Regions from separate parts of the Streptomyces sp. NPDC093089 genome, predicted to be linked through region 4. Evidence: riboswitches for the same ligand, from Rfam matches in the RefSeq annotation. Region 4 holds a riboswitch; each other region holds the start of a gene.
The links. A riboswitch is a leader RNA that binds a small molecule or an ion and turns the genes downstream of it on or off. The one in region 4 is predicted to bind cyclic di-AMP.
Positions count from the first base shown of each region.

Region 1 (3,358 bases), on a different contig from region 4:
GAGCAGGAGTCCGACGACGTCCCTCCGAGTCGGCCGGAGCCGGGCGCGGTCAGGCGGCGGACGCCTCCGTGAGCAGGGTGAGTTCGGCCTCGGTGAGCGTCAGGTCGGCGGAGGCGACCAGGGCCGGGAGCTGCTCGACCGTACGGGCCGAGGCGATCGGCGCGACGACGGTGGGCCGGGAGGCGAGCCAGGCGAGGGCGACGGTGGCGACCTCCGCCTCGTGCGCCTCGGCGACGGTGTCGAGCGCGGCGAGGACGGCCCGACCGCGGTCGGTGTCGAGGTGCCGGCCGGCGCCTGCGGCGCGGACGCTGTCGACGGTGGCGCCGGGGCGGTACTTGCCGGTGAGGAAGCCGGAGGCGAGGCCGTAGTACGGGACGGCGGCGAGGCCGCCCTGTTCGGCGGTCGCCAGGAGCGGGCCCTCGTAGGTCGCCCGGGACACCAGGTTGTACTGCGGCTGGAGGGCCACGTACCGGGTGAGTCCCTCGGCCTCGGCGAAGTCGAGGGAGGCCCGCAGCCGCTCCGGGGAGATGTTGGAGGCGGCGACGGCGCGCACCTTGCCGTCCTTCACCAGCTGGTCGAGGGCGGTGACGATCTCCTCGACGGGGACGGTCTCGTCGTCGAAGTGCGTGTAGTAGAGGTCGATGCGGTCGGTGCCGAGGCGGCGCAGCGACTCCTCCGCGGCGCCCTTGATGGTGGGCGCGGAGAGTCCCTTGAAGTGGGGGTGGGCGCCGACCTTGGTGGCGACGACGATGTCGTCGCGGTTGCCGCGGGAGGCGAGCCAGCGGCCGATGACCGTCTCGGACTCGCCGCCCTCGTTGCCCTCGACCCACGCGGAGTACATGTCCGCGGTGTCGACGAAGTTGCCGCCTGCGGCGGCGTAGGCGTCGAGGACGGCGAAGGACCGGGCCTCGTCGGCGGTCCAGCCGAAGACGTTGCCGCCCAGGGCGAACGGGAAGACGTGCAGATCGGAACTGCCCAGCGGGCGGAGGGAGGTCATGGGGTGGTCAACCCCGCCCGCCGCCGGGCCTATTCCGTGCGAGCGCCCCGGGAGGACGGTCTCAGAGGCTCAGGCCCTTGGAGCGGAGCCACTGCGCCGGGTCGATGCCGTCGCCGCCGGCGGTGTGGACCTCCATGTGGAGGTGGGCGCCGGTGACGTTGCCGGTGGCGCCGACGCGGCCGATGGTCTCGCCGGTGCCCACGGTCTGGCCGACGGAGACCGTCATGGACGAGAGGTGGCAGTACCAGACCTCGGTGCCGTCGGCGAGCTCCAGGACGATGCGGTAGCCGTAGGAGCCGGACCAGCCCGCGGACTTCACGGTGGCGCCGTGGACCGCCTTGAGCGGGGTGCCCGTGGGCGCGGCGAAGTCGAGGCCGGTGTGGTAGCCGGAGGACCACATCGAGCCGGACTGCATGTAGGAGGCGCTGAGGGTGTACGAGGAGAGGGGCAGCGAGTAGCTCGCGGCGAGCTTGGCGAGGCGCTCGGCCTCCGCCTTCGCGGCGGCTTCCGCCTCGGCCTTGGCCTTCGCCTCCGCCTCGGCCTTCGCCTTGGCATCGGCGGCCGCCTTCTCCGCGGCGGCCTCCTTGGCCGCGGCCTCGGCGGCGGCCTTCTCGGCGGCCAGCTTCTCCGCGGCGGCCTTGTCGGCGGCGTCGGCGGAGGCCTGCTGCTGTTCGGCCTGCTGGAGGATGCGGGCGCGCAGGGCCTCGCCCGCGTCGGCGCCGGTCGCGGTCCGGTCGGTCGTCTCGGTCCGCTCGTCGACCGTCGTGGTGTAGGTGGCGGCGGTGAGCGGGTTCGGGTTGGCGCGGGCCGCGCTGACGGGCTCGCTGTCCTCGCCGGGGAGGAGGTCGCCGACGCCGGGGAGGTCGTGGGCGTCCGGGAGGTCGAGGTCGGGGAGCGAGATCGCGACCGGCGGCTTCTCCTTCGCGGTGGCGAGGCCGCCCGCGCCGACGGCGGCGATCACGCCGACGCCGAGGACGGTGGAGGAGCGGGCGAAGTTGGAGCGCTGCTTGACGACCCGGTGGCGGCCGCCGGCGCGGCTCTGCGCGCGGAGGGAGTCCTCGGTGGGATTCCACTCGGTGTCCGGGGCGGCGGGACCCGCACCACCACCGAAGGCATCGAAGGGGGCTTCGGGTGCGGGGGTGTTGGACGCCACGGAGGCGCGCTCCTTTCCTTCCTTCTCGCCTACCGGGTTAGCTGACGGGTTCGGAGCAGGAAGGTCTCCTACGGGCACGGTCGCACAGGTGCGAAAGGCCCGATTCACCCCAAGTGGTGGTTCCCCGGTTCCTTTTCAGGATTCGGCGCGTGCGCACGGTGCCGCCTCTTGCGACGGCTGAAACGACCGCGCTGCGTTATCGAACGTTAATAGACAGGGGGTCCCGATTCCAAGCTGTTCCCCTTGATCATTCATTGAAATGAGAGGGAAACGCCCGAGTTGACCCCCCTTCAGAACAGGATCGCCGGAGACCATCGATCTGACGTTATGTCAATTGTTATCGCAGTGACACCTCTCGACTACACCCGGTCACCGGCGCCTGATCACCGCGTCCCGCCGCCCGTCCGCTCGCCCCCTCCGGTCATCCCGTCCCGCCCGGCGGGACCACCGGCATCGTCCGCCGCCGCTCCGGCTGCCCCGCCGCCGGCCGGCCCACCGCGAGCAGCGCCATGTCGTCCGTCGAACCGCCGCCCGTGTGGAGGCGCACGTCGTCCACGAGCGCGTCGAGCAGCTCCTCGGGCCCCGGGAAGATCCGGCCGGCGAGCCGCTCGGCCGGGTCGTAGAAGACGCCCTCCGCGTTCCGCGCCTCCGAGAGGCCGTCGGTGTAGAAGAGGAGGGTCGCGCCCGGCGGATACGGCCGCGCCTCGGCACGGTCCGGCCAGACCGCCAGGTCCCCCATGCCGAGCGGCAGCGCCGCCTCGGCCGGCTCCATGAGGTCGAGCCGCCCGTCCGCGTACAGCATCAGCGGGGGCGGGTGCCCGCGGTTCACGACCCGCACGAACCCGCCGAACGTGCCGCTGCCGTCGGCGCGCGGGATCTCGGCGAGGACCGCGGTGGTGAACCCCTCGAAGGCGTCGAGACCGTGCCGGCGGGTGCCTTCGCGGGCCAGCGCCCGTTCGAGGCGCTGCGCCACGCCCTCCAGGGTCCGCTCCTGTTCGGCCGCCTCCCGGAAGGCCCCGATGACGACGGCGACGGCCTCGACCGCGTCCATCCCCTTGCCCCGGACGTCCCCGACCACCAGCCGCACCCCGTGCGGGGTGTCCTGGACGGCGAACAGGTCGCCGCCGATGAACGCGTCCGCCTGCGCCGCCTCGTACCGCGCCGCGCACTGGAGCCCGCCGATCCGCTCGGCGGGCATCGGCAGCACC
Region 1 covers NZ_JBIVPA010000001.1:715,893-719,250, reverse strand. The annotation lists gene ACIQFX_RS03470 (aldo/keto reductase) at 50-997, opposite strand; gene ACIQFX_RS03465 (M23 family metallopeptidase) at 1,059-2,150, opposite strand; cyclic di-AMP (ydaO/yuaA leader) riboswitch at 2,162-2,308, opposite strand; gene ACIQFX_RS03460 (PP2C family protein-serine/threonine phosphatase) at 2,572-3,358, opposite strand, start outside.
Region 1: it holds a riboswitch for cyclic di-AMP, as region 4 does, so the genes downstream of both, ACIQFX_RS03465 (M23 family metallopeptidase) here and ACIQFX_RS25290 (peptidoglycan DD-metalloendopeptidase family protein) in region 4, are expected to answer to the same signal.

Region 2 (3,358 bases), on a different contig from region 4:
CGCAGTCTTCAGCCGTCACGCGAAAGGCGCTTCTATGCGTTCCGGGAACGGACGACACCGTCGCCCCCGTCAGGCCCCCGCCCTCGTCGTCGCCGCCGGTGTGACCGGATCCGCCATGGCGCTGCCGCTGCTCGCCACGGGATCCGCCTCCGCCGCCGACGCCTCCACCTGGGACCGGGTCGCCGAGTGCGAGTCCGGTGGCCAGTGGAGCGCCAACTTCGGCAACGGCATGTACGGCGGCCTCCAGTTCACCCAGGACAGCTGGGAGCGCAACGGCGGCCTGGCGTACGCGCCCAGCCCCGACCTGGCCAGCCGCGCCCAGCAGATCGCCGTGGCCGAGAAGGCCCTTGCCAAGGGCAGCACGGAGTGGGCCACCTGCGCGCCGATCGCCGGGCTGACGAACGACGGCAAGGACACCGGGGTGGACCCCGGCCCGACCTCCGTCCCGAAGGCGCCCACGGGTCCGGTCGTCGAGTCGAACCGGACCGACGGCCTGCCGTCGGCCTCCGCCAAGGCCGCCGAGAAGGCGAAGGAGGCCACGGCCGTCCCGTCGCCCGTCACGTCCACCACGCCGGGGGCCCCGGACTCCTCGGTCACCCCGGGCGTGCCCGTCACCCCCGGCACGCCGACGACTCCGGGCGCGCCCGACGAGTCCGTTGCGCCCGGTACGTCCGTTTCCCCCGGTGAGACGGAGGGTGGCGCGCCGTCGACCGCGCCGGGATCCGGCAAGCACCGGGGCGAGGCCGCTACGGAGGAAGCCGGCAAGCCGGGCAAGTCGGGCGAATCCGGCAAGCATGCGTCATCCACGGACAAGCCGGCCGATGGCTCCTCCGTGACGCCGACGGCTGACGGAGTGAATAATTCGGGCGCAACGGACAGTCAGGGCACTTCGGACGCGTACACCGTGCAGCCCGGCGACAGCCTCTCCGACATCGCGCAGTCGAACGAACTGCCCGGAGGCTGGACGGCCCTCTATGACGCCAACCGCCAGACGGTGGGCGCCGATCCGGACCTGATCCTGCCTGGTCAGAGCCTTGAACTGACGAAGGATTCGGTCCCGGCCGAGGGGTAGTTCGGGGCGGTGTGTCCGGTTCTGGGCAAGTGAGACATGGGTCTCTTCGCCTCAACTGGCGTGTCCTGTCCGTAACCTTTGCCTCCGTCACCTCTCACCTGCACAAACGCCTCCCACCGGAAGGCAGGTAAGGGCGATATTTCCGCAATCGGCCTCTTTGAACTTCCGGTGGGTCTGTGTCTACGGTCTTAACCGCTCGCCACCGCGGGCCCCGTCGACCGAAACGCCGAATCCTGCCGTCGGTCGATGGGAACAGTCGTCGCGTCAGCGCCGAAGGCAGGAGTGGGGGACCCAAGGTAAGTGCCGGTCCCGGCCGTTGAGACAGACGGCCGAAGACCGGCTTGGGGTGAAGCCGCGTGCTAGGACACGCGGCCGGGCAACTTTCCGGCCCGAACCCGACAGCTCACCTCACAGGCGTCGGTGAGGAGAATCTCCATGCTGTTTTCCGGCAAGGGCAAACACCGTCGTCCCTCCAAGGCCACCCAGGTCGCCACGCTCGTCGGCGTCACCGGTGTCGCCGTCGCCGCCCCGCTGATGACCGCGGGCACCGCGTCGGCCGCCACGGCCTCCGAGTGGGACCGCGTCGCCCAGTGCGAGTCCGGCGGCAACTGGTCCATCAACACCGGCAACGGCTACTACGGCGGCCTGCAGTTCTCGGCCTCCACCTGGGCCGCGTACGGCGGCACCGCCTACGCCCCGACCGCCAACCAGGCCTCGAAGTCCCAGCAGATCACCATCGCCGAGAAGGTCCTCGCGGGCCAGGGCAAGGGTGCGTGGCCGAGCTGCGGCGTGGGCCTCTCCAACACCGCCTACACCGGTGGCACCATCGAGGCCCCCAAGCGCACGGCCACCGAGCCGACCACGCGCAGCGAGAAGCGCCAGGCCCCGAAGAAGGCCACGGCCACCAAGAAGGTCACCTCGGCCAAGAAGGCCACGGCCCGCAAGACCATCACCACCCCGGCCGGCACGACGGTCCAGAAGGGTGACGGCGAGTACCGGGTCGAGGCCGGCGACACGCTCGGCACCATCGCCCAGGAGCACGGCGTCCAGGGCGGCTGGGAGAAGCTCTACGACCTGAACAAGGACGTCGTCGCCGACGCCGACCTCATCTACGTGGGCCAGCAGCTCCACCTGAAGTGAGCCTGACGACCCTCCCGCGGTGACCACCCCGACCCGGCGCGCCTCCCCCCCCCGTGCGCGCCGGGCCGGGGTTCCGTCGTACCGGACGCCTGCGCCTCCACGGGCACCCGCGGAGGGCCTCCAGCGGTTACTGTCCAGTAGATCTGGGGCCCTTCGTCCCCATGTGCGTGCCCTTGGGTCCTTTTTCGTCCCAGGGTGCGGGCGCCCGGCGGGCCTGAGCCCCCGAGGCGGTTAGGCTCTTGTCGCAAGGCCAAGCGACCTGCATCGACCTTGCGTCACATCCAGCGTCACATCCCAGAAGGAGATGCTCGTGCCGTCCATCGACGTCGTCGTAGCCCGGGAAATCCTGGACTCCCGAGGCAACCCCACGGTCGAGGTCGAGGTCGGCCTCGACGACGGCAGCACCGGCCGTGCTGCTGTTCCGTCCGGCGCCTCCACCGGTGCGTTCGAGGCCATCGAGCTTCGCGACGGTGACCCCAACCGCTACCTGGGCAAGGGTGTCGAGAAGGCCGTCCTCGCCGTCATCGAGCAGATCGGCCCGGAGCTCGTCGGCTACGACGCCACCGAGCAGCGGCTGATCGACCAGGCCATGTTCGACCTGGACGCCACCGAGAACAAGGGCTCGCTCGGCGCCAACGCCATCCTCGGCGTCTCGCTCGCCGTGGCGCACGCCGCCTCCGAGGCCAGCGACCTTCCGCTGTTCCGCTACCTCGGCGGCCCGAACGCGCACCTGCTGCCCGTTCCGATGATGAACATCCTCAACGGTGGGTCGCACGCCGACTCCAACGTCGACATCCAGGAGTTCATGATCGCCCCGATCGGCGCGGAGTCCTTCTCCGAGGCCCTTCGCTGGGGTGCCGAGATCTACCACACGCTCAAGGGCGTGCTGAAGCGCAAGGGCCTCTCCACCGGCCTCGGCGACGAGGGCGGCTTCGCCCCGAACCTCGAGTCGAACCGCGCCGCCCTCGACCTCATCGTCGAGGCCATCAAGGAGGCCGGCTACACCCCGGGCTCCGACGTCGCGCTCGCGCTCGACGTCGCCGCGTCCGAGTTCTACAAGGACGGCAAGTACGAGTTCGAGGGCAAGTCCCGCTCGGCCGCCGAGATGACCGAGTACTACGAGGAGCTCGTCGCCGCGTACCCGAT
Region 2 covers NZ_JBIVPA010000010.1:48,589-51,946, reverse strand. The annotation lists gene ACIQFX_RS23610 (transglycosylase family protein) at 35-1,072, shown strand; cyclic di-AMP (ydaO/yuaA leader) riboswitch at 1,331-1,504, shown strand; partial or broken gene ACIQFX_RS23605 (transglycosylase family protein) at 1,508-1,903, shown strand; gene ACIQFX_RS23600 (LysM peptidoglycan-binding domain-containing protein) at 1,898-2,212, shown strand; gene eno (phosphopyruvate hydratase) at 2,517-3,358, shown strand, end outside.
Region 2: it holds a riboswitch for cyclic di-AMP, as region 4 does, so the genes downstream of both, ACIQFX_RS23605 (transglycosylase family protein) here and ACIQFX_RS25290 (peptidoglycan DD-metalloendopeptidase family protein) in region 4, are expected to answer to the same signal.

Region 3 (3,358 bases), on a different contig from region 4:
GATCGTCTTCCTCGGCACGCCGATCGACGAGACCTCGTCCAACGACGTCATCGCCCAACTGCTGCACCTCGACTACGCGATGCCGGGACGGGACGTCTCGCTGTACATCAACTCCCCCGGCGGCTCGATCAGCTCCATGACCGCGATCTACGACACGATGCGGACGCTCTCCTGCGACGTGGAGACGACCTGTCTCGGGCAGGCCGGCTTCACCGCCGCCGTCCTGCTCGCCGCCGGCACCCCGGGCAAGCGCATGATGCTGCCGGGCGCCCGGGTCACGCTCGAACAGCCCACCCTGGACGAGCCGCTGCGAGGGCAGCCGAGCGACCTCGACCTCCAGGCGCGTGAACTGCTCCGACTGCGGGGCGTGGTGGCCGGCATCCTCACCGAACACACCGGCCGGAGCCGGGAGCGGATCGACGCCGACATCGACCGCCTCACGGTCCTGGACGCCCCGGCGGCGGTCGCGTACGGCCTGGTCGACCACGTGCTCACCAGCCGGCGGGGCTCCGCCGGCGGCGCGGCGCGGTGAGCCGGCCATGGTTCCCGAACTGCCGCCCCTGCCCGCCCTGACGCGGGCCGAGGGCGAGTTCGTCGACGCGTACCTCGAAGTCGTCGACCTCCTGGGGAAGATCAATCCATCCAGGGGATCGCATACTTATGGGGCACTCCGTGCGGCACAAGCCCTGGTCGGACGCGCCGAGGCACTGCGCGAGGCCCTGACACTCATGCACATGCGGGGCGAGAGCGAGGTGCACTCCGACACATTGGCGCGCGCCCTGCGGGTGTTGGACGGCGAGCGCCGCGCCGACCGGGTCACCGTCCCCCGCACCCGCGCGAGTTGACATTCCGGCGTGTCGTGTCGAGGTCCGGTCGGCCGACACGCGCCGCAGATTCCCTCCCCCGTTCGGCGTAGTCGATGAGTCGACACAGCACGCGGGCAAGTTGCGCAACAGGTGTACGCATTTGGCGGAATCGAACGCTCCATCGCAGGTGCGGGGCTCGTTGGCCAAACCTCCGAAGATCACAAAGGCTCCCTGTCCACCTGAATGGATCAGTCGTGAGGAGCCTCACATATCGCCGTTTCAGCTCGGTTTTCGCCCATGTCGTGAGTCAAGATCCCTGACGACGACAAGCCCCCGCCACCGCGGCGGGGCGGTCCGGGCGGACGCCGAGTCCTGCCGCTGTCCCGGACGTCTGGTCGACAGGATTGGATCGGCAGGAGTGGAGGACCCGATTTTTACGGGACGAACGCGCTGTTCCGGCAGCGAGGCCGTTCCTTGGGGTGAAGCCGCAACCGCGGCCGGGCATCTTCGCCAGCCCGAACCCGACAGGTCATCCTTCGCAGGCGGCTGACGAAGGGTTGCGCATGACTGCGCAGATGCACGTCCCGTCCCTGCTGTCCCGGGCCGGAGCCGTCTCGGCTCTCACCCTCGCCGCCGTCGGCGGCACGCTGCTCGCACCAGGAGCGGCGCCGGAGGCCCAGGCAGCCACCGCACACGCGAACACGGCACTGAGCGTCGCCGCCTCGAAGAAGGGATCGCCGTACCGGTACGGAGCCAGCGGACCCACCCGGTTCGACTGCTCCGGTCTGACGCTCTACGCGTACAAGAAGGCGGGCAAGTGGCTGCCTCGCACCGCGCAGCAGCAGTACAACAACACCCGGCACATCTCCGCGTCCAGCAGACAACAGGGGGACCTGGTCTTCTTCCACTCCGGTGGAAGGGTCTACCACGTGGGGATCTACGCCGGCGGCGGCAAGATCTGGCACTCGCCCAAGACGGGGTCCTGGGTGAAGCTCGACAGGATCTGGTCGTCGAAGGTCTACTACGGCCGCGTCCGCTGACGGCCCCCGGCCACTGAGCCGGACCCGCGGACCGCGAAGAGGAGCGGGGTGGCGCCGCCCCGCTCCTCCTCCCCCGGTCCGCTAGATCGCCACCCGGGCGGCCGTCCACGGGAGCGTGATCGCGACCGTCTTGCCGCCCTCCTCGGTCGGCGTGACGGACAGGCGGCCACCGGCCTCGGCCGCGAGCGAGCGGATGATGACGAGGCCGCGGCCGTTGTCCTGCTGGACCGCGGCCGGAAGGCGGCGGGGCCGGCGGGGATGGCTGTCGGTCACGCCGACGTGGAGGACCTCCTCGCGCACCAGCCGTACGTCGACGGTGAACGTCGGCGACTGGCCGAAGGTGTGGAGGACCGCGTTGGTGGCCAGCTCCGAGACGATCAGACGGATCGCGTCGGCGGTCTCGCCGTCGTCGTCGAGGCCCCAGCCGGCGAGCACCTCCGCGACGTAGCGCCGGGCCGTGGGGACCGAGGCGGGTTCGCTCGGCAGAGTGACGGATGCTTCCTGGTGATCTGCCATGGCGACGCTGTCCCTTTCCCGCCGGGAGCACTGCCCCGGATTGCGCTTCGCGTCAGAGTGCCACCGATCGTGCCGCCCCGGGCGGGGTTCCACCAAGATATGTCCCCATCTGTCGCCCGAAGCGGTGAACTCTGCGGCCCGTGAACGCGCTGGGGGTGTGGTTGGGGGGGGGGGGGGGGGGGCGGGCCCCCCCCCCCCCCCCCCCCCCCCCCCCCCCCCCCCCCCACCCCCGAGGGCCGCCGGCTCAGACGACGGGCGCCGTCCGCAGGATCGTCGCCACCGCACGCTCGATCTGCGCGTCCGTCAGGTCGGCGCGGGCCGTGAGCCGCAGCCGCGAGATGCCGTCGGGCACCGACGGCGGCCGGAAGCAGCCGACGAGGAGGCCCTGCTCGCGGCAGTCCGCCGCCCAGGCCAACGCCGCCTCCGGGGAGGGCGCGCGGACCGAGACGACCGCCGCGTCGGGCCTCGCCGAGACGAGGCCGGCGTCGGTGAGCAGCCGGTGCAGGGTGGTCGCGACCGTACGGGCCCGCTCGGCGAGGCCCGGCTCGGCGGCGATCAGGCGCAGGCTCGCGAGCGCCCCGCCGGCGGCGGCCGGGGCGAGTCCGGTGTCGAAGATGAAGGTGCGGGCGGCGTTGACCAGGTGCTCGATCACCCGGGCGGGGCCGAGGACGGCACCGCCCTGGCTGCCCAGGGACTTGGAGAGGGTGAGGGTGGCGACGGCGTCCTCGTCGCCGGCGAGCCCGGCCTCGTGCAGGGCGCCCCTGCCCCCCGTACCGAGGACGCCGAAGCCGTGGGCGTCGTCCACGACGAGCCCGGCACCGTGCGCGCGGCAGGCCCCGGCGAGTGCGGACAGCGGGGCCTTGTCCCCGTCGACGGAGAAGACGGAGTCGCTGACGACCAGGGCACGCCTGCCGGGGTGCGCCTCCAGCGTCTTGCGTACGGCCTCGGGGTCGGTGTGCGGGACGACGGACGTCTCGGCGCGGGCCAGGCGGCAGC
Region 3 covers NZ_JBIVPA010000009.1:244,313-247,670, forward strand. The annotation lists gene ACIQFX_RS22560 (ClpP family protease) at 1-532, shown strand, start outside; gene ACIQFX_RS22565 (hypothetical protein) at 540-845, shown strand; cyclic di-AMP (ydaO/yuaA leader) riboswitch at 1,160-1,366, shown strand; gene ACIQFX_RS22570 (C40 family peptidase) at 1,370-1,846, shown strand; gene ACIQFX_RS22575 (ATP-binding protein) at 1,928-2,362, opposite strand; gene ACIQFX_RS22580 (8-amino-7-oxononanoate synthase) at 2,607-3,358, opposite strand, start outside.
Region 3: it holds a riboswitch for cyclic di-AMP, as region 4 does, so the genes downstream of both, ACIQFX_RS22570 (C40 family peptidase) here and ACIQFX_RS25290 (peptidoglycan DD-metalloendopeptidase family protein) in region 4, are expected to answer to the same signal.

Region 4 (3,358 bases):
GGGGGCCAGGGCTGGTCCGGGTCGGCGGGCACGGGGAGGCCGAGGACCTGGCCGGCGCGCAGGGCGACACGGGTGTGGCCGTCCGGGGAGAGGTGGAGCCGGTCGTCGTCCCAGGCGCGCCGGTCCTGGACGGACTTCAGCGACCACAGGTCGAGGACCGGGCAGCCGTAGCGGTCGGCGATGGCCCGGACGTGTCCGTTGTACGTGGCGATCTTGCCGCGCAGGTGCTTGAGGAGGATCACGTCGCGGGTGTCGAAGCCGGTGGTCACCATGACGGTGCCGACGGCGGAGGCCAGGTCGGCGACGGCGCGCTCGAAGCGCTCGGCGACGTCGTCGGGGTCCGTGCCGGGGCGGATGATGTCGTTGCCGCCGGCGCAGAAGGTCACCAGGTCGGGGGCGAGTTCCTTCGCCCGGGGGACCTGTTCCGCCACGATCTGGTCGAGGAGGCGCCCGCGTACGGCCAGGTTGGCGTAGCGGAAGTCGTCGTGCTCCGGCAGCTCGTCGGCGAGCAGGACCGCGAAACGGTCCGCCCAGCCGACGTACGTCCCGTCGGGCCCGGGGTCTCCGACGCCCTCGGTGAAGCTGTCACCGATCGCCGCGTACGACCCGAATGCGTTCTTGTCTGTTGATCTCGAATCGTCTGCCACGGGACCACATCCTTCCCCTTCGGATGTGACCTACGCGACCGTAAGGAGGGGTTGACGCCGGGTGACATATGCCACCGATAAAGATTCCCCCAAGCCGGAATACGGCGGCGGCCCGGCACGTGCGTGCCGGGCCGCCAGGAGGGCTTCCGCGAAGGGAGGCGTCCGCGTCAGACGGAGACGCCGTGCTGGCGCAGGTAGGCCAGCGGGTCGATGTCCGAGCCGTAGTTCGGCGAGGTGCGGATCTCGAAGTGCAGGTGCGGGCCGGTGGAGTTGCCGGTGGAACCGGAGAGGCCGATCTGCTGGCCGCCGGTGACGGTCTGGCCGGACGAGACGGAGAGGGAGGAGAGGTGCGCGTACTGCGAGTAGTTGCCGTCGGCGTGCTGGATGACGACCTCGTTGCCGTAGGCGCCGCTCCAGCCGGCGGAGACGACCGTGCCGGCGCCGACGGCGCGGACGGTGGTGCCGGAGGAGGCGATGAAGTCGACACCGGTGTGGTAGCCGGAGGACCACATGGAGCCGGAGGCGCGGTACGGGGTGGAGAAGCCGCCGGTGACGGGGGCGACCCAGCCGGAGGCGGAGGTCGAGGAGCCCGACGACTGCGCGGCCTGCGAGGTGGTGGTCTCCGAGGTGGCGGCGGCCGGGGCGGAGGAGCGCTCGGAGCCGCGGGAGGCGCGCGGGGTGTCGCCGTTCTTCGAGCTCTGGGTGCTCTTGGGGGCGGCCTTGGGCGCGGTGCTCTTCGGGGCGGCGGGCGCGGAGCCCTTGGCGCCGAGGGTGAGCTTCATGCCGGGGAGGATCAGCGAGGGGTCCTCGCCGACGACCCGGCGGTTGTCGGCGTACAGCTTCTGCCAGCCGCCGGCGAGGTGGTGCTCGGCGGCGATCTTCGACAGGTGGTCGCCGCGGACGACGGAGTACGTCTTCGGCGCGGCCTTGGCGGGGGCGGCCTGGACGGCGGCGGGGGCCTTCACCTGCGCTGCGGCGGTGACGGCGTGGCCCGGGACGGCGGCCGGAGCGGACTGCTCGGCGGCGTGGGCCCCGGTCGCTCCGAGGAGCGGGAGGGCGACGACGGCGCCACCGGTGCCGGCGACGGCGAGTCCACGGGTGAGGGGGTTGGTCCTGGGACGGCGGTGCTTACCCTTCGCGGGCATGGCGAATTCCTCTCCGGCGCCTGCGAGGTGAGCTGTCGGGTTCGGACTGGAGATGCCCGGCCGCGTTCTCACGCGGCTTCACCCCGAGCCGTCCTGCATCGCGGGACCGGCGTACTTCCTGGGTCCCCCGCTCCTGCCACACATGGGTGAGTGAATTCCGGACGGTGGCAGGATTCGGCGGTCCGACCGGATTGACGGTGACGCTAGACGAGCGGGGTCGGCGCGAACAAGCCACTGTTTTCGAGGGGGATTCACGGGGGTGCCATTCGGCTCGAATTCCGGTCACCCTGCGTGGATGACGGTCCTTCGATTTCCTTTTTGCGCACGGAAATTGCTCCGGGCGGTCGGCCACGATCCGTCACCTTTATGACGCTGCTCACGCAGCCCGGCCCATCTCGCCTGCAACCAGGGCGCGTTATCCCCAATACCTCAATTCGGACAGATCGCCCATTACCGTCCGAGGGGGTGCGCCTTCACCACCCCAACGGGATGATTGGCCCTGGAACCGATCTCGCGTCGGGCACCCGAACGACGACACCCAGGAGCATCCGTGACGCAGCAGCTTCCGCAGGTCCCGCCCACCGAAGCCGACGAGCCCGAACTGGCGGAGGTCCGCAACTTCAGGGACGTGGGCGGCCTGCCGACGACGGACGGGCGCGCCGTGCGCCCGGGCCGTCTCTTCCGCAGCGGCCACCTCGCCCACGCGACCGAGAGCGACGTCGCCTTCCTCGCCGCGCTGGGACTGCACACCGTCTTCGACTTCCGCAACGAGGCCGACCGGAAGGTCGAGGGCGCGGACGTCGAGCTGCCCGGCGTACGGAACGTGAACATACCGCTCAACGACCCGGCCGACGGCAAGGAGTTCTGGAAGCTGGTCCGCGACGGCGAGACAGAGCAGCTGCGGGAGATCCTCGGCGACGGCAAGGCCGCCGCCCGGATGTCCGAGTCGTACCGGAGGATGGTGGTCGAGCGGGCGTCGGAGCACAGCCGGATCCTGCACTCCCTGGCGGAGGAGAGCGTCCCCGCCCTGATGCACTGCGCGGCCGGCAAGGACCGCGCCGGGCTCTCCATCGCGATCACGCTGCTCGCCGTCGGCGTCGAGCGGAAGGCGATCGAGGCCGACTACGTGAAGTCGAACGACCCGCACCGCCGCTACAAGGTGCGCCGCAGCTCCACCTCCCCCGACGCGATGTCGCCCGAGGTGATGGAGCTGCTGAGCCCGCTGTTCGACGCGCGGGTGGAGTACCTGCGGGCCGCCTTCGAGACGATCGAGGCGACCTGGGGCACGGTGGACGCCTACCTCTCGGAGGGCCTGAAGCTGGCCCCGGAGACCCGCGAGCGCCTGCGGGAGCGGCTGCTCACGGAGGTGTGACCTCCACCCGGGCCGCCCCGGCGGCCCGGACCGCCGCTACTGGTTCTGCCCGCCCAGCATGAAGAGCAGGTAGAGGAAGCCGGCGAAGAGGTGGCCGGCGATCAGGTAGGCGAAGAGGCGGAGCACGAGCCCCTTGGGGAACTTGCCCTCTCCTCGCTCCTCGCCGGTGACAGGTGCGGACTTCTCGGACATGT
Region 4 covers NZ_JBIVPA010000011.1:25,661-29,018, forward strand. The annotation lists gene ACIQFX_RS25285 (SGNH/GDSL hydrolase family protein) at 1-647, opposite strand, end outside; gene ACIQFX_RS25290 (peptidoglycan DD-metalloendopeptidase family protein) at 815-1,792, opposite strand; cyclic di-AMP (ydaO/yuaA leader) riboswitch at 1,797-1,982, opposite strand; gene ACIQFX_RS25295 (tyrosine-protein phosphatase) at 2,343-3,164, shown strand; gene ACIQFX_RS25300 (DUF6126 family protein) at 3,201-3,356, opposite strand.